Regions from separate parts of the Pseudoalteromonas sp. SG43-6 genome, predicted to be linked through region 3. Evidence: predicted binding sites of a transcription regulator. Region 3 holds the regulator's gene; each other region holds the start of a gene.
What was found. Region 3 encodes sigma-54, which starts transcription at its own class of promoters, with help from an activator protein. Its sites were predicted from a motif close to GTTGGCACGNNNNTNGNNT; they were not measured.

Region 1: the regulator sigma-54 is predicted to act here: its motif matches at 3,372-3,390, upstream of H5201_RS04645 (DUF1328 family protein).
Region 2: the regulator sigma-54 is predicted to act here: its motif matches at 4,116-4,134, upstream of flgB (flagellar basal body rod protein FlgB).

What each region holds. Positions count from the first base shown of each region.
Region 1 is NZ_JACJEZ010000007.1:44,397-52,584, reverse strand. It holds gene H5201_RS04660 (sodium ion-translocating decarboxylase subunit beta) at 1-856, opposite strand, end outside; gene oadA (sodium-extruding oxaloacetate decarboxylase subunit alpha) at 868-2,652, opposite strand; gene H5201_RS04650 (OadG family protein) at 2,663-2,911, opposite strand; gene H5201_RS04645 (DUF1328 family protein) at 3,430-3,603, shown strand; gene H5201_RS04640 (hypothetical protein) at 3,658-3,849, shown strand; gene H5201_RS04635 (TonB-dependent receptor domain-containing protein) at 4,107-7,070, shown strand; gene pdxJ (pyridoxine 5'-phosphate synthase) at 7,141-7,872, opposite strand; gene recO (DNA repair protein RecO) at 7,935-8,188, opposite strand, start outside.
Region 2 is NZ_JACJEZ010000006.1:140,706-148,893, reverse strand. It holds gene H5201_RS04390 (Ig-like domain-containing protein) at 1-396, shown strand, start outside; gene flgN (flagellar protein FlgN) at 519-950, opposite strand; gene flgM (flagellar biosynthesis anti-sigma factor FlgM) at 943-1,257, opposite strand; gene flgA (flagellar basal body P-ring formation chaperone FlgA) at 1,336-2,043, opposite strand; gene H5201_RS04370 (chemotaxis protein) at 2,185-3,117, shown strand; gene H5201_RS04365 (protein-glutamate O-methyltransferase CheR) at 3,138-3,968, shown strand; gene flgB (flagellar basal body rod protein FlgB) at 4,168-4,578, shown strand; gene flgC (flagellar basal body rod protein FlgC) at 4,581-5,012, shown strand; gene H5201_RS04350 (flagellar hook assembly protein FlgD) at 5,027-5,719, shown strand; gene flgE (flagellar hook protein FlgE) at 5,776-7,131, shown strand; gene H5201_RS04340 (flagellar basal body rod protein FlgF) at 7,291-8,055, shown strand; gene flgG (flagellar basal-body rod protein FlgG) at 8,077-8,188, shown strand, end outside.
Region 3 is NZ_JACJEZ010000067.1:2,355-10,542, forward strand. It holds gene H5201_RS20240 (HPr family phosphocarrier protein) at 1-246, opposite strand, end outside; gene rapZ (RNase adapter RapZ) at 275-1,117, opposite strand; gene ptsN (PTS IIA-like nitrogen regulatory protein PtsN) at 1,138-1,590, opposite strand; gene hpf (ribosome hibernation promoting factor) at 1,595-1,882, opposite strand; gene H5201_RS20260 (RNA polymerase factor sigma-54) at 1,911-3,407, opposite strand; gene lptB (LPS export ABC transporter ATP-binding protein) at 3,474-4,199, opposite strand; gene lptA (lipopolysaccharide transport periplasmic protein LptA) at 4,196-4,729, opposite strand; gene lptC (LPS export ABC transporter periplasmic protein LptC) at 4,719-5,273, opposite strand; gene kdsC (3-deoxy-manno-octulosonate-8-phosphatase KdsC) at 5,270-5,821, opposite strand; gene H5201_RS20285 (KpsF/GutQ family sugar-phosphate isomerase) at 5,821-6,792, opposite strand; gene H5201_RS20290 (calcium/sodium antiporter) at 6,818-7,789, opposite strand; gene mlaF (phospholipid ABC transporter ATP-binding protein MlaF) at 8,045-8,188, shown strand, end outside.

The sequences.
Region 1 (8,188 bases), on a different contig from region 3:
CAATTGTTTCTACGGTTAAAAACTTATCTGCAGCAAGCTTAGAGCCTACAGCTAAACCAAGGAAAATAGTGGTGATATTTATGATCTCGTTTTGTGCACTATTACTTAAACGGTCAACCACACCAGACTCTCGCATCAAGTTTCCTAAACAGAACATGCCTACCAGTGGCGTTGCTGCTGGTAAAAACAAAATCGTTAAACTCAATACCATTAACGGAAAAATAATTTTTTCCTTTTTTGATACGGTGCGTAACTGTGGCATTTGAATTTTACGTTCTTCTGGTGTGGTTAAAGCCCGCATAATTGGCGGCTGAATAATTGGCACCAACGCCATATATGAGTATGCAGCTACGGCGATAGCACCCAATAAATCAGGAGCAAGTTTTGAGGCTAAGAAGATTGCCGTCGGGCCATCTGCACCACCTATAATCGCAATTGCTGACGCATCTTGTAAAGAAAACTCAAAACCTGGTACATAGTTTAGTAAAATTGCGCCAAACAAGGTTGCAAAAATACCAAACTGAGCTGCAGCACCTAGCAATAACATACGAGGATTAGCTATCAAGGCACTAAAATCAGTGAGTGCACCAACACCCATAAATATTAATAATGGGAATACACCGGTATCAATCCCAATATGATAAACGTAATACAGCAAACCACCGGGGTCTGATAAGCCCGCTACGGGGATATTTGTTAATATTGCCCCAAAGCCAATTGGTAATAATAATAACGGCTCAAAGTTGCGCGCAATTGCCAGATACAACAATAAACACCCTACTGCGATCATAATAAGCGCAGGAAATGTAAAATTAGCAATACCTGTTGCTTGCCAGAGGTTTAATAATGCTTCCATCCTCTGAGCTCCTAAGCTAGTGCTATCATAGCGTCACCCGTTGCCACTGAATCACCTTCAGCAACAAGAATTTCAGCAATAGTACCGGTGTGGGTTGCACGAATTTCAGTTTCCATTTTCATCGCTTCCATGATGATCACTACATCGCCTTCATTTACCGTTTGACCCGCTTTCACCTTGATTTTAAAGATGTTACCAGCAAGTGGAGCGTTAAGTGTTTCGCCGGAAGCAACTGACGCCGATTGTGGAATATGCTCACTATCTTTAAGTGTTACTTCTTTAAGCTCACCGCCTTGTGCAACCACTACATCATAAACTTTACCATCTACTTTTACGCTGTACTGCTCTGCTTTTACTGTGTTGCTGTTACTTTTTTTATTGCTAACTGGTTGTTCTTTATTAGCAGATTCAGCACTTGGCACAGCTTCGAATGCATCTGGGTTATTACGATTCTTAATGAATTTCAACCCAATTTGTGGGAATAATGCATACGTTAACACGTCATCAATCTGCTCATCCGCTAAGCTTAAACCTTGCTCTTGTGCTTCTTTTAATAGCTCAGCTTGGAGTATTTCTAGTTCTGGTTGCAATAAATCAGCTGGGCGGCAAGTAATGACTTCTGCGCCATTAAGTACGCGCTCTTGTAACTCTTTATTCATCGGCGCAGGAGTTACGCCATACTCACCTTTTAGCACTCCGGCAGTTTCTTTGGTGATAGTTTTATAACGCTCGCCCGTCAATACGTTTAATACTGCTTGTGTACCAACAATTTGTGATGTTGGTGTAACTAACGGTAAATAACCTAAGTCTTCACGTACACGTGGGATCTCAAGTAATACTTCATTCAATTTATCCGCAGCACCTTGCTCTTTAAGCTGGTTTTCCATATTAGTTAACATGCCACCAGGCACTTGCGCTAATAAAATACGGCCATCAACACCTTTTAAGCTGCCTTCAAACGCGGCATATTTTTTACGAACATCACGGAAATAAGCAGCAATCTCTTCGAGTTGATTTAAATCCAGCTCAGTATCACGTTCAGTACCTTCAACAATCGATACAATCGTTTCAGTTGCGCTGTGCCCGTAAGTCATACTCATTGATGAAATTGCGGTATCAAGCATATCAATACCAGCATCAATCGCTTTTTGGTAAGTAGCAGTACTTAAACCTGTTGTGGCATGACACTGCATTGCAATTGGGATAGAGACTGTTTCTTTTAACGCTTTGATTAACTCTTCTGCATCGTATGGTTTAAGCAAACCGGCCATGTCTTTAATACAAATTGAATGACAGCCTAACTCTTCAAGCTGCTTGGCAAGCGTTAACCACATATCAAGTGTATGAACCGGGCTTACTGTGTACGAAATTGTACCTTGTGCATGTGCGCCAACTTTAATTGCAGCTTTAATAGCCGTTTCAAGATTACGAACATCGTTCATCGCATCAAAAATACGAAACACATCAACACCATTTTTGTGCGCTCGCTCTACAAATTTTTCAACAACATCATCGGCATAATGACGATAGCCTAAAAGGTTTTGACCACGTAATAACATTTGCTGTTTAGTATTTGGCATAGCTTTTTTAAGAGCACGAATACGCTCCCAAGGATCTTCACCCAAATAACGAATGCATGAATCAAAAGTAGCCCCACCCCATGATTCGATCGACCAATAACCTGCATCATCTAATTTTTGTGCAATCGGTAGCATGTCATCCAAACGCATACGCGTTGCTAATAATGATTGATGCGCGTCCCTAAGTACTAATTCTGTTAATTTTAATTTAGCCACAAGTCACTCCTTATAGTTTTTGTTTATTTTTGTATTGAGCTATGGCTGCACTTATCGCAGCGATGTGTTCACTTGATACACCTGATGCTTTGATTGACGGTGTACGCGTTGGCGTTGTTGCAACCGGCTGTTCAAAACGACTCGCTAATTTAGACATAATGGTAATTGCTGAAATCAACAACGAAAGAAAAACGAAAACGCCCACCATCCCGGTGATCATTAAGTTTGCTGCTGTAGCAAGTAACTGACCTATATCCATCCTGCTCCCCCCTGATTATTTCCACCCAGCCCCGCTAGGTAAAAAATCACTTTATTTAAATAATTATGCAACAATCATAACAAAGAAAAAGACCAAGTCCAACACTTTGTAAATTGGTAAAACCAATTAATACAAAGCTAACATATGCTCAGCAAAGTTAACACTCTACATTTTGCTATAATTTCATAGGATATAGATGATAAAAATACTGAATATAGCTATAACTTATAAGTAAAAGCTTATCCGCAGCTGGAAAACCTACCGACTGAACGACTGAACAACCGCTTGATTAAATACAAAATGGCTCAAAAATGAAATTGGTCTTACCAAAAAACGACTTAAATATTGATTTTTAGAGCGTCGAGTATAAGTTACAGATAAAGCTGTAAATAATTCCCACCTAATTTATGAAGAGAAATGAAATAAACCCCTATAACATTGATAATAAAGGATTTAAATACATGGCATGTAACTAGCATTATTTACTCTGAACAAATTTACAAACCAAGGAGACGACAATGTTACGCTGGACAATTACATTTCTAGTTATTGCACTTATTGCTGCAGTGTTAGGTTTTGGTGGTATCGCAGGTGCCGCAGCAGGAATTGCTAAGATTATCTTTTTTATCTTTATTGTATTGTTAGTTATTTCACTCGTTTCAGGTGCATTGCGCGGCAATGTCCCTAAGTGATAACAATTTATTTTAAATAACAACACATTTATTATTTTTACAAGGAATTACATTATGAAATCGACAACTATTAAAACCGCTGTGATCGCTTTATTCGCTAGTTTTTTTATCATGGGTTGTGAAGACAATCATGCAGAAGAGGCCGGTGAGCGCATCGATGAAGCTGTTACCGACGTACAAAACAAAGTAGAAGACGCCTGTGAAGAAGTAAAAGAAGGCGTTAACGCTAAAGAGACTAACTGTTAATAAATATATTCAAGATTAAAAAGCGGCTTCCGAAGCCGCTTTTTTATTTAAGCTACTGTTTAAAAACAATCTTTTTATCTACCCTGCCGTATTTCATTCGTTTTACATTTCAAACTTTTCAAAATTTTATATTTTGACGCTTTAAATTATTTGTATGTCCCAACTTAATGACTATCTTTAAAAAGCTAAGAGGAAGCATCTGCAATGTGCTTCCTGTTGTATTTAGCCTAATTATTATAAATATTTGGGAGATTACAATGTTAAAAAGTAGAATTTCATCTGCAGTGAAATATGCACTTAGTGCAGGGGTTGTCTCAACCGCACTCATCTATTCACCACTTTCCACAGCACAAGAAACTGAAGTCGACAAAGACGTCGAAGTTATTTCTGTTACAGGTAGCCGTATTCGCCAACCAGGAGCTGTTTCCGCTAGTCCTATCATTTCCATTGGAGAAAAAGAACTTGGTTTTCAACAAGAACCTGAAGTTGAACAAATATTAAGAAACTTACCAGCAACAGTACCTGGTGATGGTAGTAACGTTAATAATGGTTCTGGCGGTGCAGCTACAATAAACTTACGCGGTCTTGGTGCTCAACGCTCATTAGTATTAATGAATGGCCGTCGTATGATCCCATATAACTATAATGGTGCCGTAGATAGTTCAACCATCCCCAGTGCATTAATTGAACGAATTGATATTGTTACCGGTGGAGCATCTGCCGTTTATGGTTCTGATGCAATAGCGGGCGCTGTCAACATAGTGCTAAAAGATGATTTCCAAGGGGTGGTTTTTGACGCCAAACATTCAGAAACTGGCGATGGTGACGGTGATAAAGACAGCTTCAGTATTACTCTGGGTTCTAATCTTGAAGATGACAAAGGTAATGTAGTGTTATCGCTAGGTTGGACACAACGAGATCAAATTTTATTAGGTGATAGACCATTAGGCCTGCTAGGAATTGAAACTAAAACGGGTGCTAACTATGAACAATTCTTAAATGGCGAGCCGCCAATCCCAGCTCCTGATGCATGTAGTGGTCCAAACTCCGTCGAAAGTGGTGGATCTACCACCGCTTTTCCTACTCGATTTACAATTGTTGGTGCTGGCGGTAATGGTAGTGGCCAATTCAGAAATGATGGCACATTAGCCGCTACTGAGTGTAGTGTATTCAACTTCAACCCATACAACTTCTATCAAACACCATCTGAACGCTATTCAGCAACAGCTATTGGTAATTACTACCTGACAGATGATCACCAAGTTTATTCATCTGTGAACTTTACTAATACCAGTGTTGATACCCAAGTAGCTCCTTCTGGTACTTTTGGATCTGTGTTCAATTTACCATTAGCCAATCCATTAATAGGCGATCAAGCAAGGCAATTTATGATCGATGGCGCTACGGCTGCTTTAGGTGAAGGAAGTTTAGATACATCTAATTGGCAAGACATAAATGGCAATGGTATTGTTGATGAAGCTGACTACCTGTCAGTTCAACTTAGAAGACGTACATTAGAGCTTGGCGCTCGAACAGAACGATTTGACAGCACTCAATTTCAAATGGTGACTGGGGTTACAGGTTACTTTTTAGATGATTGGCAATATGATGCAAGCTATCAATATGGTGAATCTAACCGAACAACTGTTCGTGGTGGTTACACCAACTTAACTAACATTCAAAACGCGCTTGATACTACAGATGGCGTTACTTGTAAAAATGGTGATTCTAGTTGTGTTCCTATCAACTTATTTGGTGGTTTTGGTTCAATCACCGAAGAAATGGCAGGTTATGCACAAGCAATTGCATTGCAACAACAAAAATACAGCCAAGAAGTTTTCACTGCTAGTGTAAATGGCTCATTCGACTTTATTGAAATTCCGGGCGCTGGCGCACCACTGGCAATGAGTTTTGGCTATGAAAAGCGTAAAGAAAAAGGCTTATTTGAGCCTGACGAATGTTTAAAGCTTGCTCCAGCAAGCTGCCAAGGTGGTGCTGGCGGTAATCAACTTCCAATCTCTGGCGGTTTCTCCGTTGATGAGTTATTTATGGAAGGCTACTTGCCGGTATTAGATGGGTTACCAGGTGCTGAAACGCTTGATGTTGAGTTTGGTTTTCGTTGGGCTGATTATGATACAGTTGGTAGCAATGAAACCTGGAAGTTAGGCTTTAATTGGCGTCCAGTCAGCGATATTTTAGTCCGCGTCATGCAACAACAAGCTACTCGTGCACCTAATGTTGGTGAGATTGCATCCCCTGTAGTCACAGGATTAGATAATGCTCAAAGTGACCCGTGTTCAGTAGCTAATGCAGGTAATATTGATGAAACATTAAAACAGCTTTGTATATCAACTGGAATGACTGAAGCGCAAGTTGGTAATGTGCAAAATGTTATTTCAGGGCAAGTACAAGTTATTAGCGGTAGTGATCCTCTGAATCCTCCGGGGGCCGAAGAAGCAGACACATTTACAGCAGGTATTGTGTGGACGCCTGAGTTTGATGCGCTTGAAAACTTTACAATCACATTAGATTACTATGATATTGATATTAGTAATATTATTGGCAACTTTTCTGCTCAAGAAATTCTTGATGCTTGTTATGTACTTGGCGATACCAATGAGTGTGCAAAAATAAATAGAATTGGTGGTGATTTAACAATTGCTGGAGCTGGTATAGAACAGTTCACCACTAACTTGAAAAGCCAACGTGCTGAAGGTATCGAACTTGGTTTTAACTTTGCTGTACTAATGGACGAAATGGGCGAATTGCAATTTTCAGGTAATATCAATAAATATCTAACACAGGAGTCACAAAGCTCAGACACAGCTAGAATAATCGATTGTAAAGGTTACTTCAGTACCAGTTGTGACCCTGTATCAGAGCTTCGTTGGGTGCAACGTACTAGCTGGGTATGGGAAGATTTAACAATGTCATTACAATGGCGTCATATAGATGGCGTTGAAGTAGAGCCGATTGAAGCCCCGAATGTTTTTGAAGATTTTAGAAGCATTGACAGCTACGACTACTTTGATTTATTTGCTAGTTATTACGCAACAGAAAACATTGTAGTTAATTTCGGTATAGATAATATTTTTGAAAAAGAACCACCTGTCGTTGGTGGTGAAGCTGGCGATACCAGCTCTAACTCAGGTAATACATTCCCAAGTAACTATGATGTACTTGGCCGCAAATTTAAAATGGGCATTAAAGTCCAATTTTAAATAAATCCTTTCAGTTGCATTAACATGCACCGCACTTTATGCGGTGCATGTTTATAATTTATTACAATGGCTATGCTCTCGCTTCTAGCATTAGTCGCTTCATGTCACGTACTGCTTTATCTAATCCATCAATGGCTGCGCGCGCTATAATTGCGTGACCAATGTTTAATTCGTAAATTTCTTTCATAGCAGCAATCGGTTTCACGTTATGATAATGAAGACCGTGGCCGGCGTTTACTATCAAACCCAAACTTGCTGCATACTTTACGCCTTGATGAATATGCTCAAGTTGTTTTTGTATCTCGGTATCAGTTTGCGCATCCGCATAAGCGCCAGTATGAATTTCAACATAAGGGGCATTACAGGCTTTAGCTGCATCTAGTTGTGCTTTGTCTGCATCGATAAATAATGATACTTTAATACCGGCGTCAGTTAATTTTGCTGTCGCGGCTTTAATCTTATCTAGATTACCAACAACGTCTAAACCGCCTTCGGTGGTCAACTCTTCGCGTTTTTCTGGTACTAAGCAAACATAAGCTGGCTTAACATCTAAAGCAATATCAATCATTTCATCTGTAACCGCTATTTCAAGGTTCATTCGTGTTTGGATTGTTTTAGCCATCACATACACGTCACGATCTTGAATGTGACGACGGTCTTCACGTAAATGAATAGTGATCCCATCAGCGCCAGCATGCTCAGCAACACTCGCAGCATGTGCTGGATCTGGGTAATTTGTACCCCGAGCTTGGCGTAAGGTAGCAATATGATCAACGTTTATACCCAAAAGAATATCTTTCATTTTTTTACCTGTAAAAATAACGGTTAAAAATACCGTATTAAGATTGTTGGTGAATACCCAAACTATTTGGATATAAACAGCTCGCGACTTTTTAATGGTTTTTTGCCTAATAAAGGCTTCATTAAATGACGACTTAATTGTTTTGCCATATATAACACATCCGGCGCACTAAAGTCATGAGCTGCAATTGCATTTAACTGCGCGCCAGAAAAGCCACTGCCTTGATTTTCTTGGGCAACAAAGCCGTATTCAGCAAAGTAACTATACGTTTGCTCTGCCGAAATTGGATCGCCTGCGGCATCAAAACTAAAGTCAA
Region 2 (8,188 bases), on a different contig from region 3:
AATATAAGAGTGGTTGATATTAATGGTCAGGACCTTGAGATAAATGGAGTGGATGTTAGTTCTGCAGGTGTTGAACCTAGCGCTGAATTCAGTGGCAGTGATAATAGTACTGAATTATTATCATCAAACGATGATAGTATTGATTTAAGTAAAATTAGCAGTGTTGCTCCGGTATCTGAATTAACACCACAACTGAGTCAATTAACAGTTGCAGATCTTCTTGCAGAGAGTGAACAAAATAACTTGCTCGCACTCGATCCTGTGAGTGAGAGTAATAGTCTGGTGTTTACAGCACAGCAGAAAGCTACTGCGGAGCCTGCTCTTGATGTGCAAAATCAATCAGAGGAAATGATTAAGAAATTAATCGAAAGCGGCAATAATCAAATTGATAGTTAATTATTGTTAAGCAAAAGATATAAGGCGCGGGTTGTCCCGCGCTTAATCACTTTCGAGATAATTTTAAATAGGGAAAGAAAAATAATAAAGGGAATTTTGTAAAACTAAAAGTAGGAGTCAAATTATGCTTTTAAGTTATGGACGATCTTACTGTTACCATGAACAACACTACCATCTTGGTCATATGTTGTAGAGGTTGGCACACCAATCAAAATGTCTTTTAATTGTTTTACTGTTAATTGTGCATGGTGGGCTGCATGAGCATTAACGTCATTCTTCTTTTTACATGACTCTAATAGCTTATGCACATCACTCGTTAAGCTTGTTACTTCGTCAGATTCAACGTCATTACCTGCAAATAAGGCTTTGAGTTCTTTATCTAACGTTTGAATTTGACTTAAAAAGGTAAGTTTTTGTTTCGCGATATCTTTAAGGCCCTCGCCACGACGGGAGGCTATAGCGGTTAATTCATCTTCTAAGATATCAGCAAGGGATGTTAAGCAATTTAGCTGCATAACAAGTTTAGAACTGATCAAACTGGTGTGATCAGCCATACACATCAAACTCAAATGCAGCGATATTTTTAGCTAGCTTTTCAGCATCGATTTGATATTTACCTTCAGTAATTGCTTTTTTTAGCTCAGCCACTTTGTTGCTATCAAAACCAGAAGATTGCTGTGCTTTATCTTGCAAAGATTTTAATTGTTGCGCTTGTGGCGTTAAGCTTACTGAGTCAGCAGTCGCTTTTGGCGTAGTTGCTTGCGCAGTATTAGCATTATTATTTTGTAAATCAATTTTTTGCTGTTTAGCATTGGTCAACACATTAGCCTGTTGCTGACCTTTATTTACTTGGCTTACCATGATTTTAACCTATACATTATCCAACACATGCCTTGTTATCGGCAACCATGTTAGAAACTTTAGCACAAATACGAAAATTTAAATAATTACCTGCACAGACTCAACACCATCAACGCGGGCATTTAAAACTTTCCCTGACTTTGCATTTTTAACCTTTACCTGCTCTCCTAAAGTACCATCTTCTAGGGCTAAACCGGAAGTTTTTATTTTCAATCCTCGAATTATTGCAAAAATAGTGACATTATCGCCTTTGCAGACCATACAGATTTGATTTAATGCAACAGGGTAACCACTGCGGATATTACGTTTGCTGCGGCTACCAATCAGCAGCTCTTGATTTTGTAAATACTGCGCTCTTACGAAATGTTTTGGTTTCATAATCAAACGTAAATGATGAGCTTCAATAACCTCCCCGCGACTTAAATTTTCAGTGGCTATAATCACAGGTGTGAGTTCAATCATACGTACATGAACATATTGACTCCAACCATTGAGGTCATCACATTTTATTTGTACGGTTATTTGGCGATTAAATGGCGGCTCAGTAGGAATATTAAATGCAAGGTCGCTGTTGCAGCCACGATCAGGTATCCGACTATCCAATGTTAGAGCATTGAGTTCCTTATCATCGGCGGTATTAGGGTCTAATTGATCATAGACATGGGATACAGCAAGTTCTTGCAATTGTTCTTTGCTATATGTTTGTGCATACAGTGGAGTAACTAGGCATAAGCTAGCAAGAAAATAAAAAACACTGTATCTTCGGCTTTTTTTTAACAAACTCATAATGTTTCGACTATGCTTATGGTTGAAAACAGGGTATAAATATTTAGCGTCAATAAACAGACGCTCCCGTGTAGTTATGTAGCTTTACAGAAAGAAAGCAATTATTGTTCCGTTCTTATTCGCTTTCTTCAGGAGATTGAAATGGCAGGCATTTTAGACTCAGTTAACCAACGTACTCAATTGGTTGGGCAAAACCGTCTTGAATTATTATTATTCAAGCTAAGAGGGCGGCAGCGCTTTGGTATTAATGTGTTTAAAGTGAGAGAAGTACTGCAATGCCCTCCTTTAACAAACATGCCGAAGTCGAATGCCTATGTAAGAGGTGTCGCACATATACGTGGGCAAACTATTTCTGTTATTGATTTATCAATGGCTGTAGGTGGCCCTGCGATCGAGAATATTAAAGATAGTTTTATTATCATTGCTGAATATAACCGCTCCGTACAAGGTTTTTTGGTTGGCGGCGTTGAGCGAATTGTAAATATGAATTGGGAAAAAATAATGCCGCCACCGTCTGGGGCTGGCAGATATTCGTATTTAACAGCAGTGACAGAAATTGAAAATGAGTTAGTCGAAATTCTTGATGTAGAAAAAATATTAAATGAAATTTGCCCGGTAAATACTGAAGTCAGTGCAGCAATAGCTAATGATGGTGAAATTCAAAAAGACTTAGGTGAGCGCATCGTATTTATTGCCGATGACTCTGCCGTTGCTCGTAATCAAGTCAAACGTGCTCTAGAGCCGTTAGGCGTGCAGACTGAGCTTGCTAAAAACGGGAAAGAAGCATTAATTCGCCTCCGGGAAATTGCTGCACTTGACTGTAAGCATGATATTACCGAGCGAGTTGGTTTATTGATCTCTGATGTTGAAATGCCAGAAATGGACGGTTATACCCTCACGGCTGAAATAAAAGCAGATCCAAAGTTAGCCCCATTACATGTTATTCTGCATACATCACTCAGTGGTGTGTTCAATCAAGCGATGATTGAAAAAGTGGGGGCTGATGACTTTATTGCTAAGTTCAATCCGGATGAGTTAGCTACAGCAGTGAAAAAATGGGTTCATTGTGACTAATTTGAAAAGGCGGTGTTACTTTGGAAAATAAGCATTTACAACAAAGTGAGTACGATCAGTTTCGTTCTTTTTTAGAGCAACAATGTGGCATTGTTTTGGGTGATAATAAGCTTTATTTAGTCAAAAGCAGGCTTGCTCCGCTAATGGTTCGTTTCAATGTTGAGTCATTGTCACAATTGGTCAGTAAAACACTGAGTCCGCATGAGCGGCAGTTACGTGCCGCAGTTGTTGATGCTATGACGACCAATGAAACTTTATGGTTTCGGGATCAATACCCGTTTGAACTATTACAAAGTAAGTTATTCCCAGAGCATAAAGAGTTGCGTCGACCGTTGAAAATTTGGTCAGCGGCAAGTTCCTCAGGACAAGAGCCATATTCTATTGCCATGTCGGTCGCTGAGTTTCAAGCTAAGCAGCCGGGTGTATTAAAAATGGGCGCGCAGATCATCGGCACCGATATTTCTAATACTATGTTAGATATGTGTAAACATGCAGAATATGACTCTCTTGCTTTAGCTAGAGGGCTGTCGGTAGAGCGCAGGAAGAAGTTCTTCAAAGATAGCGGCAATGGGATGGCGCAAGTTAACGACTCAATAAAAAAATTAGTGAGTTTTCGACACCTTAATTTATTAGATTCATACGCACTAATGGGCAAATTTGATATTATTTTTTGCCGTAATGTGCTGATTTATTTTGCACCTGAGGTGAAAGCCAAAATTATTGCTCAGTTTGCTCAAGCACTTAACCCTAAGGGGTATTTATTTTTAGGTGCTTCAGAGTCTATGTCAGGGTTAAGTAACGAGTTTGATATGGTACGCTGTAATCCTGGTATTATTTATCAAAAGAAATAACTTACCAGCGTAAATAACGCGCTAAAACGTAAGTAACTCAAATCTCATCGGTAGTAAAGCCGAATCTAGAATACGATAAAACGATGTGCCTCCACATCGTTTTTCTTTTTAAATCAAAAATTAAACACTTCATAAAATACTAATCTAGTTGGCTCACCTTTTGCATTAATCATCTTAAGTCAATTTTTTGGAGATGGTTATGGCTATCAGTTTTGATAAAGCATTTGGGGTTCATCCTCATGCAATGTTGATCCGTTCGCAACGTGCTGAGTTATTAGCAACCAATATCGCTAATGCTGATACGCCGGGCTATAAAGCGAAGGATATCGACTTTGCCTCAGCATTGAAAGCGGCAAAAAGCCACCAGCAAGGCGGCAATAACATGGTAACAACTAACCCGAATCACATTGCCGGTGGTAGTCGTTATGTCGGTAATAGTGAAATGTTTCGTTCGCCAAATCAAGCAGATACAGGTGATGGTAACTCGGTTGATATACAAGTGGAACGAAACTTGTATACAAAGAACTCATTAGAGTATCAGGCAAGCCTGCAATTTATGAGTAGTAAAATTAAAGGCCTTAAAAAAGCCCTCGGTAGTCAAGGAGCCTAAGCATGAGTTTATATAACGTTTTTGATATTTCAGGTAGTGGTATGAGTGCGCAAAATGTGCGTTTGAACACCACCGCAAGTAATATTTCCAATGCCAATAGCATTAGCTCAAGCCAAGACAAAACTTACCGGGCGCGTCACCCTGTTTTTGCAGCTGAACTGATGAAAGCATCAGAATCAACTGGTAATACGCAGGGATCGTCTGTTGGCGTTAAAGTACTAGGCATTGTAGAGAGTAATAAACCACTGCAAATTGAATATAACCCAAATCACCCCAGTGCGGATGAAAATGGTTATATCTACAAACCTAACGTTAATGTCGTTGAAGAAATGGCTAATATGATTTCCGCCTCACGCTCTTATCAAACCAATGTGCAAGTTGCTGATGCAGCGAAGCAAATGTTAAGTAAAACACTGTTGCTTGGGCAGCGGTAATTGAGGGTTAGATTATGAGTAACGACATAAATACTGCATCATCAAGCTATATAGATTCGCTTCGTTGGCCGAGTAAACAAGAGGCTGACGAAAAGACTGGTGAAAAGAAAAGTGATGCATTAACGCAAGAGGATTTCTTTTCATTATTAACGCAGCAACTGTCGTTTCAAGATCCCAGTAAACCTGCGGACAACGACCAAATGATTGCACAAATGACGAACTTTACCATGGCAGAAGGTATCTCAAATTTAAATTCAAAGTTTGAGTCTTTGGCTGCTTCAATGACCTCTAATTCAGCGTTGCAAGCATCAACTCTGGTAGGTAAAAAAGCTTTAGTTGAATCAGATACATTAGATCTTAACAGCAGTGGTGATGTCTCGGGCATGATTGCTGTTGAAAGTCCCGTTAAAGATTTAAGGCTCAGTATTACAGATGCTTCCGGACAACTAGTGAGAGTAATTGAGTTAGGTGATAAACCTGCTGGTGGCTTACGTTTTAACTGGGATGGAAAAAATGAAGCCGGTGAGAGCCTTCCGCCAGGAGAATACAATATCAAAGCAGAGGGCAGCATGGGCGAAGAATTTACTAGTTTACCCATGGCCTCTTATAAAAATATTGATAGCGTCAATATTAATGGCGCTAACGGTATTATTATTAACACTAAAGAAGGGGCAGTTAAGCTGTCTGATGTCGCAGAAATTGCGTGATAAATTTTATTTATTTTTTAGCCTATTGGCTAAATTTTATAGGTTAGAGGTGAATTATGAGTTTTAATATTGCATTAACTGGCATTGCTGCCGCACAAAAAGATTTGGATGTTACTGCTAATAACATCGCTAATGTAAATACTTACGGTTTTAAAGAATCGAGAGCTGAGTTTGCCGATGTTTATTCATCATCAGTTTTTTCTTCGGGTAAAACTAAAAATGGTGATGGTGTACAAACAGCATCTGTAGCACAGCAATTTCACCAAGGTTCAACATTAGGCACTAAAAATTCACTCGATCTTGCTATAGGAGGTGAAGGATACTTTGCTCTTAGCAATGAGTTAGGCTCACAAGATAAAACATTTACTCGTGCAGGGGCGTTTAAATTAGATAAAGATAACTTTATCGTTGACGCACAAGGTAATTACTTACAAGGCTTTCCTGTTGATGAAGTTAGTGGAGATGCAACATCAGTAAGTTTAACCTCCTCTGGGGCGATTCAAATTCCTGATTCGTCAGGTTCCCCGCGCGCTACCACAAGTGTATATTCGTCATTTAGATTGGATTCGACCAAAGATACACCGACTATTACACCATTTGATCCAACTCAATCAGGGTCATATACTCACTCTACCTCAACCAATGTTTATGATTCGCTAGGTGAGCCGCATACTATGCAATTGTATTTTGTGAAAACAGATGCAGCTGTTACAGGTAATGCTAATGAGTGGCAAACCTATGCAACGTTAGACGGTCAAGCATTCAACCCAGATGGTAGCTCGCAAGGCGCTACTGGACCATTTAACCCAATTTCAACATTTCAGTTTGATGCGAACGGCTTACCACTTAACACCAATGGTACCGCAAATACAGGCAATACATTTAACCCTGTTGTGTTAGATAGCACTAATTTGACAGGGTTTTTAGGCAATGGTGCTAGCTTTCCTAATAATGTAACTATCAACTGGCGCGATGAAGCAGGTACCTCTGCAAAAATCCCGACTCAGCATGCAGGCAAGTTTGAAAATAAAGTATTATCTCAAGATGGTGCTGCTGTGGGACGGTTGGCAAATATAGACATTGGTGTTGATGGAAAAATTGTTGCTTCTTATAGTAATGGCGACTCTAATTATTTAGGACAAGTTGCGTTAGTCCGTTTTCCCAATTCACAGGGGTTACAACAAGTAGGCAATACGTCATGGAAGAAAAGTTTAACTTCAGGTGACCCTGTAGCGGGTGAAGCAAATTCAGGCGCATTTGGTAAGATTAGCTCATCAGCATTAGAGCAATCAAACGTGAACTTAACCAATGAGCTTGTTGATTTGATCAGCGCACAGCGTAACTTCCAAGCTAACTCGCGTGCACTCGAAGTGAATTCAACACTACAGCAAGCTATTTTGCAGATCCGTTAATCTCGTTTTAATATTTTTTACAATCCGACACCTAGGCTGCTATTTATTAGCAGCCTTTTTTATTTGTGCTTGATTATATTTTGTAATTTATTACGTCATTTTATTGTGGCACTTATCTTGCATTTGTCATGTTATAGATTTTTAACGTGAGTCGATGTTATGGACAAGATGGTCTACATTGCAGCGTCTGGAGCTAAGCAAAGTTTGCGGGGCCTAGAGCTTAAAGCAAATAATTTAGCAAATGCCAATACCACAGGCTTTAAAGCTGACTTCGCGCAAGCGCGCTCAATGCAAGCTTTTGGTGAAGGCTTACCGACACGTGTTTTTACTATGCAGGAACGGCCAGGCTCTAATATGACTTCCGGCGGTATTGTTGAAACTGGACGTGATCTTGATATTGCTATGAGCGATAAAGGGTGGCTTACAGTGCAAGATGCTTCAGGTAATGAGGCATATACTAAAGTTGGCACGTTGAATATCACTCCTGATGGCGCTTTGATCACCAGTCACGGGCGTCAAGTTATTGGCGAAGGTGGACCGATTATTTTGCCATTGCCAGTGGAGAAAGTCGAATTTAGTGACGATGGTTCAATCCAAGTTCGCCCGCAAGGTGCGCCGGCTAACTTTTTAGAAGTTGTTGACCGTTTGAAGGTAATTAAGGCAAATAATTCTGAGCTTGAAAAAGGCAATGATGGCTTATTTCGACCAAAACCCGAATTACTGGAAAATGGTATATGTGGATTTTGTGACATCTCTAATGATGTGAAAGTAATGAGTGGCACTTTGGAAATGTCAAATGTGAATCCGGTACATGAGATGGTGGATATGATAAGCCATCAACGCCAATTTGAATTACAAGTTAAGTTAATGAAAACGGCTGAAGAAATTGACGAACGTCAAACTCAATTGCTGCGTATTGTTTAACTTTATTGAGAGGACATTAATATGAATCCTGCATTGTGGATAAGTAAAACGGGGCTTGATGCTCAACAAACCGATATTTCGGTTATCTCAAATAATTTAGCCAATGCCAGTACTGTTGGTTATAAGAAAAGTC
Region 3 (8,188 bases):
GATCAACTCGCCAATTGCTGCAAGAGCAGGTTCAGCGTCCGGGCCTTCACATACAACTTTAACTTCTTTGCCTTGGCTACTTTCTAATAGCATTAAGCCGAGTACGCTATCGCCTGCGGCTTGTTTGTCATCTTGATGAAGTGTGATGCTGGCATCAAACTGCACAGCTAATTGCGCTAATACGCTGGCTGCGCGAGCATGTAAACCGAGTTTGTTTTTTATTAAAAATGTATCTTCTAAACGCATCAACATTCCTTACTGTAAACGTGAGTTGTTATTCTTGTTCACGATGGCGAATTTTCACATTGCTGTGGCTCATCGAGAAGCTTTCACCTATAGTTTGCGCTAGATAAACTGAGCGATGTTGACCACCGGTGCAACCAATAGCAATTGTTAAGTAACTGCGGTTATTACGCTCCAAATGCGGTAACCAAGTTTGTACAAAGGTTTGGATCTGCCAAGTGAATTTTTGTACGATACTATGGCTGGCTAAATAATCTTTTACTGGCTGATCAAGGCCTGTAAGTGGCTTAAGCTCAGGCTCCCAATGTGGGTTTGGTAAAAAGCGTGCATCAAAAACATAATCAGCTTCTTTTGGGATACCATATTTAAAACCAAATGATTCAAAGGTAATGATTAGTTTTTTATCTTTTTTCCCTAAAATCTTTTCACGGATTGACTCTGCAAGCTGGTGGACACTCAGATCAGTGGTATCAAGTATAAAGTCAGCGCGAGTAGTTAATACATCAAGTAATACTTTTTCTTGCTTGATAGCTAAATCCAGTGGCAAAGAGTCCAAAGATAATGGGTGTAAGCGGCGAGTTTCAGAAAAACGTTTGATCAGGGTTTGATCATCACTGTCTAAATAAAATAGCGTCGGATTTGCAAAACCAGGCAAGTATTCAAGAATATCGTTAAATTCTTCCTGCTCTTTCGGTAAATTACGGACATCAATACTGACGGCAATTTTGTCATAATTATCAGAGACACTGCGCACTAATGAAGGTAATAAGTTTACCGGAATATTATCTACACAATAATAGCCAAGATCTTCTACTACACGCAGAGCAACAGATTTACCTGAGCCAGAACGCCCACTGATGATGATTAACTCCATGTAAATTCTCCTTCATTTGGCTACGATTGCGCAGCAATTACGTGATACAAATCTTGGTCTGTTTTTGCGCTACGTAGTTGTTTACAAAAATCTTTGTCGTTGAGTTTATCAGCAATTGTGGCTAACGTCTTCAAATGAAGTTGGCTATCACCATCTGGCACGATGAGAGCTACAAATATATCAACTGGGCGATTATCTATCGCATCAAAATCAATCGGTGATTCACTCACTATAATTATTGCTAGCGGGTTTTCAACACCACTCATACGGCCATGAGGAATAGCAATACCACGACCAATACCCGTACTACCTAGTTTTTCTCTCGACAGTAGTGCGTTGAGGATTTCTTGTTGTGATAGCTGAGGAAGTTGTTCATGAGCCAATTGGCTGATAAATTCAATGATCCGTTTTTTGCTATTAAAAAGGACCGCAGCTTTACTGCAGTCCTGGCAAATAAGTGAGCTTAATTTCATAGTGTTAGTGTCGAGCGTGCTTCTCTTTGTGTTTAATTACCTGACGGTCAAGTTTGTCGATTAGTCCGTCAATGGCTGCATACATGTCTTGGTGCTCAGTTGAGGCAAATAATTCAGCGCCACTGACATGTAATGTGGCTTCTGCTTTTTGGCTTAGCTTTTCTACATCAAGAATGACATGGACATTATTGATATGATCAAAATGCCTTTCAAGCTTGGCAAACTTATTGTTTACATAGTCTCTTAATGAATCAGTAATTTCTACATGACGACCAGTTAAATTTAGTTGCATAAGCATTTTCCTCTTGTGATTTTACGCCTTAAATCAAACTTTTACGTTGATTTGACGGTGGAATAGCCAGTGACTCGCGGTATTTTGCAATAGTCCGTCTAGCTACTTTGATACCTTGCTCTGCCAATATATCTGCAATTTTACTATCACTCAATGGTTTCGCTGAGTTTTCTGCACTGATCAATTTTCTGATCAATGCTCGAATGGCTGTCGATGAGCATTCGCCGCCGTTCTCAGTACTTACATGGCTCGAGAAAAAATATTTTAACTCAAATATACCACGAGGGGTATGCATGTATTTTTGGGTGGTTACACGAGAAATTGTTGATTCGTGCATCTCAACCATTTCGGCAACGTCGTTTAGTACCATAGGGCGCATGGCCTCAGGGCCATGCTCAAAGAATCCTTGCTGCTGTTTAACAATGCAGTTGGTTACTTTGAGTAACGTCTCGTTACGACTTTCTAGGCTTTTAATAAACCATTTAGCTTCTTGCAAATGCGAGCGTATAAATTGGCTGTCAGTGCTTGATTTTACAGAGCGTGACATCGCCGCATATTGGCTGTTCACTCTAATTTTTGGCATGCTGTCTGGATTGAGTTCAACCACCCAGCGACCTTTAATTTTTTTCACCGAAACGTCAGGAATAACATACTCTGATTCTTCGCGTACTATGGTATCCGCAGGCTTTGGGTTAAGGCTGTGGATCAGTGTCATTACTTCTTTTAGTTCATCTTCTTTAAGCTTAGTCTTTTTCATCAAAGTGCGATAGTCACGACTAGCTAATAAATCGATATGATCAGTTAAAATCATTTTTGTCTCGCTAATCCAAGGAGTTGCAGGATCAAATTGATTTAATTGAATACATAAACATTCTTGTAGGCTGCGCGCAGCAATACCAACAGGGTCAAACAACTGAATGCGTTTTAACACTGCTTGCACTTCGTCGAGTTCGATTTCTTCTTCGTTATTACCTTGATTTAAGCTCTCTGCAATGTCTTCGCAGCTCAAGGTTAAAATACCTGAATCGTCAACGGCTTCAACAATCGCAATGGCAATGGCTTCATCGGTTGGACTAAAAGGTGTGAGTTGTAATTGCCACATTAGATATTCGTGCAAGGTTTCAGTTGAGGCACCTTGATAAATTGACTCATCTTCAGGCATTGGCCCAGATGACGTATTTGGCGCAGCACTCATGTATTCGTCCCAGGTGACGTCCATAGCCATTTCGTCACTTAAGGTCTCTTTACTTAATGCTTCGCTACTTTCTTGTTCATATTCGCTTGGCTTGTCGTCTGCTGATGCGCTAACGGTTAAGTCATCGTTATCTTGTTTTTGTTCGTTTTTACCAGCCGTGTCGTCTGAATATTCATGTTCTTCTAGCTCTAACAATGGATTGCTGTCGAGCGCTTCTTGAATTTCTTGCTGGAGATCCAATGTACTGAGTTGCAATAAGCGAATTGCTTGTTGCAGCTGTGGTGTCATTGTAAGTTGCTGGCCCATGCGCAGCTGGAGTGATTGCCTCATGTATCTCTAACAATCCTTTTATTGTTATCATCGTTAAGTCTAGCAGATACTTAGCCGAGCGTGGCTTTATAGCCTAAATTGCTCGCCCAGGTAAACATCGCGGACTGTTTGGTCGGCGAGTACATGCTCAGGGGTACCTGATGCAATTAACTCCCCATGAGAAACTATGTAGGCTTTTTCACAAACATCAAGGGTTTCTCGTACATTGTGGTCGGTAATAAGCACGCCAATACCACGGTTTTTAAGGTGTTCAATAATCTTCTTTATATCTAACACTGAAATAGGATCAACGCCAGCAAAAGGCTCATCAAGTAAGATAAATTTTGGGTTTGCGGCTAAAGCGCGTGCAATTTCAACTCGACGACGTTCACCGCCAGATAATGCCATACCTTGGCTGTCGCGGATATGTTGAATGCTAAACTCATCAAGTAAGCTGTCGAGCGCTTCTTCTCTGGCTTGTTTATTCAGCTCTTTACGAGTTTCTAAAATAGCCATCAGGTTTTGATAAACAGTTAATTTACGGAAGATGGATGATTCTTGTGGCAGGTAGCCAATCCCTAACCGTGCGCGACTGTGCATTGGCAGTAAGGTGATGTCATTATCATCAATACTGATTTTACCTTTGTCGCTTGGAACTAAACCCACAATCATATAAAAGGTGGTGGTTTTACCAGCGCCATTAGGACCCAATAAGCCAACAATGCTGCCTGCGCTAACTTCTAAACCCACGCTTTTTACAACTTGGCGACCTTTATAGCTTTTTGCTAGAAATTCAGCTTTTAATGTACTCATGGCTGCCCTTTAGATTCGTCTTTTTTACTGTCTACTGGTACCAAAATGGTGTGCACACGATCGCTTGAGCTTGCGCCTTTTTCAGCACTGATCAGTTGCTGGTCCATATCATAGGTAATGCTTCTGGCATTGATTTTTTGACCTGCCTGAGTGACTTGTGCATTGCCAACCAAGGTTAAATAGCGCTTAGCGACATCGTAACGGACTTCATCAGCACTGGCACTCATTACTGTGCCATCAGTTTGTTTTTCTTCAAAGTAAGCCGGACTGCCAGTTGCGACAAGTAGTTGTTTGTTATCGCCTAAATCTTCGCGCTTATGGACTTCAAGTCGATCCGCTTTGATACGGCGGTTACCATGAATGATTTCAACATTTTTTTCAAAAATACCGATATTATCTTTCAGTTGGGCAAGCTGCGTGTCAGCACTGATAGAGACTTGATCTGCAGGTGGTGTCGTATTTTCAGCAAAGCTTGCAAAAGCAATGAATAAGCTTGGTATAACAAGCAAGTGAGCAAATTTATTGGTCATAATATATGGTTCGCGTATGGTTAATTAGTTCTACCACTTCGGCTTTTAAGTCGGCATGGAGACCGCGCCCAGTGATTTTTAAATTTGGTCCGATTAATTCAACTGGTTGTTCTGAACTCATGGTTTGTAGTTCAATATCAACCTGAATATTATCTGCGTTTATATGTTCAATCATGGCATTATTGGTCAGGTTTTTAGCAACCACATTACCTTCTAAAATTAATTGATGATTTTCATATAAGGTGGCTTCATCGGCATTAATTTGCCACGTCTGCTGTTGATTATAGAGTGTAAAAATAGGTTGTTCAAAGTAAGTGAACCCTAACTGTTGATAGAGTTCCATTTTTGCAGCTGTTACTTTGTGGCTAATTTTACCTTGTTCATCAAATGCGGTTTGTTTTAATGCCACCGCAGTATAATCAGGTTTTGCTATTATATCTTCTTGGTGTTGTTTTATGGCGGTACTTTGATAAAAATACGGATACCACAGCCATACCATGCAGCCGACAAATAATACGCATAATATTAAACGCGCACTATTCATGAGCTCGTGCCTTCGCTGGTTAATGATTTACCATTTTCGAGCATTAATAAATCAGTGAGTTCACGCACCGCCCCAAAGCCACCAGGTAGCATGGTTGTATAATGTGAAATGCGTTTGATTAGTGGATGCGCATCATTTACTGCCACCGCAAAACCAACCAATTCCATTACCGGCAAGTCAGGTCCGTCATCGCCTATGTAAGCGATTTGTTCATCGCTTAACTGCAATTTATCCTTGAGCTGTTGATAAGCTTGCAACTTGTTTTCTTGGCCTTGGTAAATATGCGGTACTGTCAGGCTAGTCATCCGTTGCTGAACTATCTGTGAATGACGACCGGTGATCACGGCAACTTCAAAACCGCTATTGATCAGTGCTTTGATACCAAAGCCATCTTTAGTATTAAACGCTTTGAGTTCTTCACCTTGGTTACCAAGATAAATACGACCATCTGAAAACACCCCATCGATATCACAGATCAGGAGTTTGATTTTTTGTGCTCGCTCGCGAGCATCATCTGAAAGTGGCTGATATAAGTCAGCAAACTGCATTATAAAACTCCTGCTTTGAGCAAATCTTGCATATTAAGAGCACCAATAGGGTGGTGTTTATCATCAACTACAATTAAGCCATTGATACGCTTATTCTCCATGATATTGAGTGCCTCGGCGGCAAGCATATCAGCAGTTGCAGTAGTGCAAGAGCGGGTCATGACAGTGCTTATCAAAGTACTGTGAATATCTATTCGTTGCTCTAAAATTCGCCGTAAATCACCATCAGTAAAAAGCCCTGCAAGTTGCCCTGTGTCATCAACAATAGCTGTCATACCTAAGCCTTTTGCCGACATTTCGATTAATGCATCTTTGATACATTGCTTATCATTGATCATAGGCGTTGCTGGGCCACTGTGCATAATATCTTTTAAACACAATAGTAAACGTTTACCTAAGCTACCACCAGGATGCGATAGCGCAAAGTCATCGGCGGTAAAGCCACGGGTTTCTAGCAGAGCAACGGCTATTGCATCACCCATCGCAAGTGTTGCAGTCGTGCTCGCAGTCGGAGCGAGTCCTAATGGGCAGGCCTCTTGACTTACTTTGATGCATACATGTGCATCAGCCCAATTTGCCATTGATGATTCAGGGTTACCTGTCATGGCGATCATTTTTGCGCCAATACGTTTAATAACCGGAATAATATTCAGTACTTCGCTGGTTTCGCCTGAGTTAGAAATAAGCATAACCACGTCATCACGAGTGATCATCCCTAAATCACCATGACTGGCTTCACCCGGGTGGACAAAAAACGCAGGCGTGCCAGTGCTTGCCAGTGTTGCAGCAATTTTATTACCAATATGCCCAGATTTCCCCATACCGACTACTATGATCCTACCGTGACATTGATACATCAATTGGCAAGCTTGATTAAAGTTTTCGTCTAGATATTGGGTTATATCAAGCAGTGCTTGGCGCTCTATTTCTAGCACCCGCTTACCTTGTTCAATAAAATTTAACTGCGTCATTGTGTTATCCATTTTGTGGCTAGCATTAAGCAACTTGGCTGAAAATATAACCTTGATAGATTAAAAACGCGACCAATAACAGGCCACCTTCAACTCTATTAATGCGTCTTGTGCCCCTAAAACTCAAGGACATAGCAATAAGGGCTATGGTGGCACCAATCATTATTAAGGCATCACGGTTTGCAGCTGAAGGATCAATAATTGAAGGGTTGATAATCCCAGCCAGTGGCAACACAGCTAAAATGTTAAAGATATTTGAGCCAACAATATTACCCAGTGCTAAATCATCTTCGTTTTTTAATACCCCAGCAATACAGGCTGCAAGCTCAGGCAAACTGGTACCAATAGCAATAATGGTTAACCCTATTACTAAATCACTTAGGCCAAAGTATTTGGCTATATCAACTGCTGAGCCAACTAAAAAATGTGAGCTGACAGGCAGTAATATCATACCAATAATTAACCAAAATAAAGCCGATTTGGTGGGCACGTTATCTGGTACGTCTTCACAGGCTTCACTTACAAATGGGTCATCAGCTTGGTTTTTAGCGCGAATAGAAATAATAACTAAGCCCGCAATAAAGACCACAAAGCCAATGATTAATGCAACGCCCTCAGCAAATGAAAAGTAGTTATCAGAAAATACATACCAGGCAGCGATTGACACTAGTAGTACAAGCGGCATTTCGCGTTTTAATGTCATTGATGATACTGAGAGTGGGCGCAATAGCGCAGTAATACCTAAAACAAGTAAAATATTAGTGATATTTGAGCCAACGGCGTTACCCACGGCAGTGTCAGTTTTACCGGCAAGCGCAGCTGATGCTGAGACCATCATTTCAGGGGCTGACGAGCCCATCGCAACAACCGTTAAGCCAACAATAAGAGTAGGAACACCGAAATTTTTTGCCAGTGCCGCAGCACCATAAACAAAGCGATCCGCACTCCAAACTAGAGCTGCAAATCCGAGAATTAAAATGACAAAAGAAGTCACCATTACGTTACGCCAATTATTCAAAATGAGATGACTGCAAATAGTAACAAAAGCCAACCTGAAAGTATAAATAAAAGAATCTGCGAAGCTTGTTAGATTATGGCCTGATTTGGACTGAGAATAATTATTTAAGCGACGGTTAAGCCTACTGCTGTAAGGTTTGCAGCGCTATTACATAGAATATTACAAAATTTTACGATTTGTTTTTTCCATCTTGCTGTAAAAACGCTTAAAATAGGTGAACTAGTGAAAATAGTAATGGAGAGCGACTTGTCGCAACCAATAGTAGAAATCAAGGATGTAAGCTTTTCTAGGGGCAATCGCTGCATATATAAAAATATGAGCTTTAGTGTCCCGAAAGGAAAAATTACGGCAATAATGGGACCAAGCGGAATTGGTAAA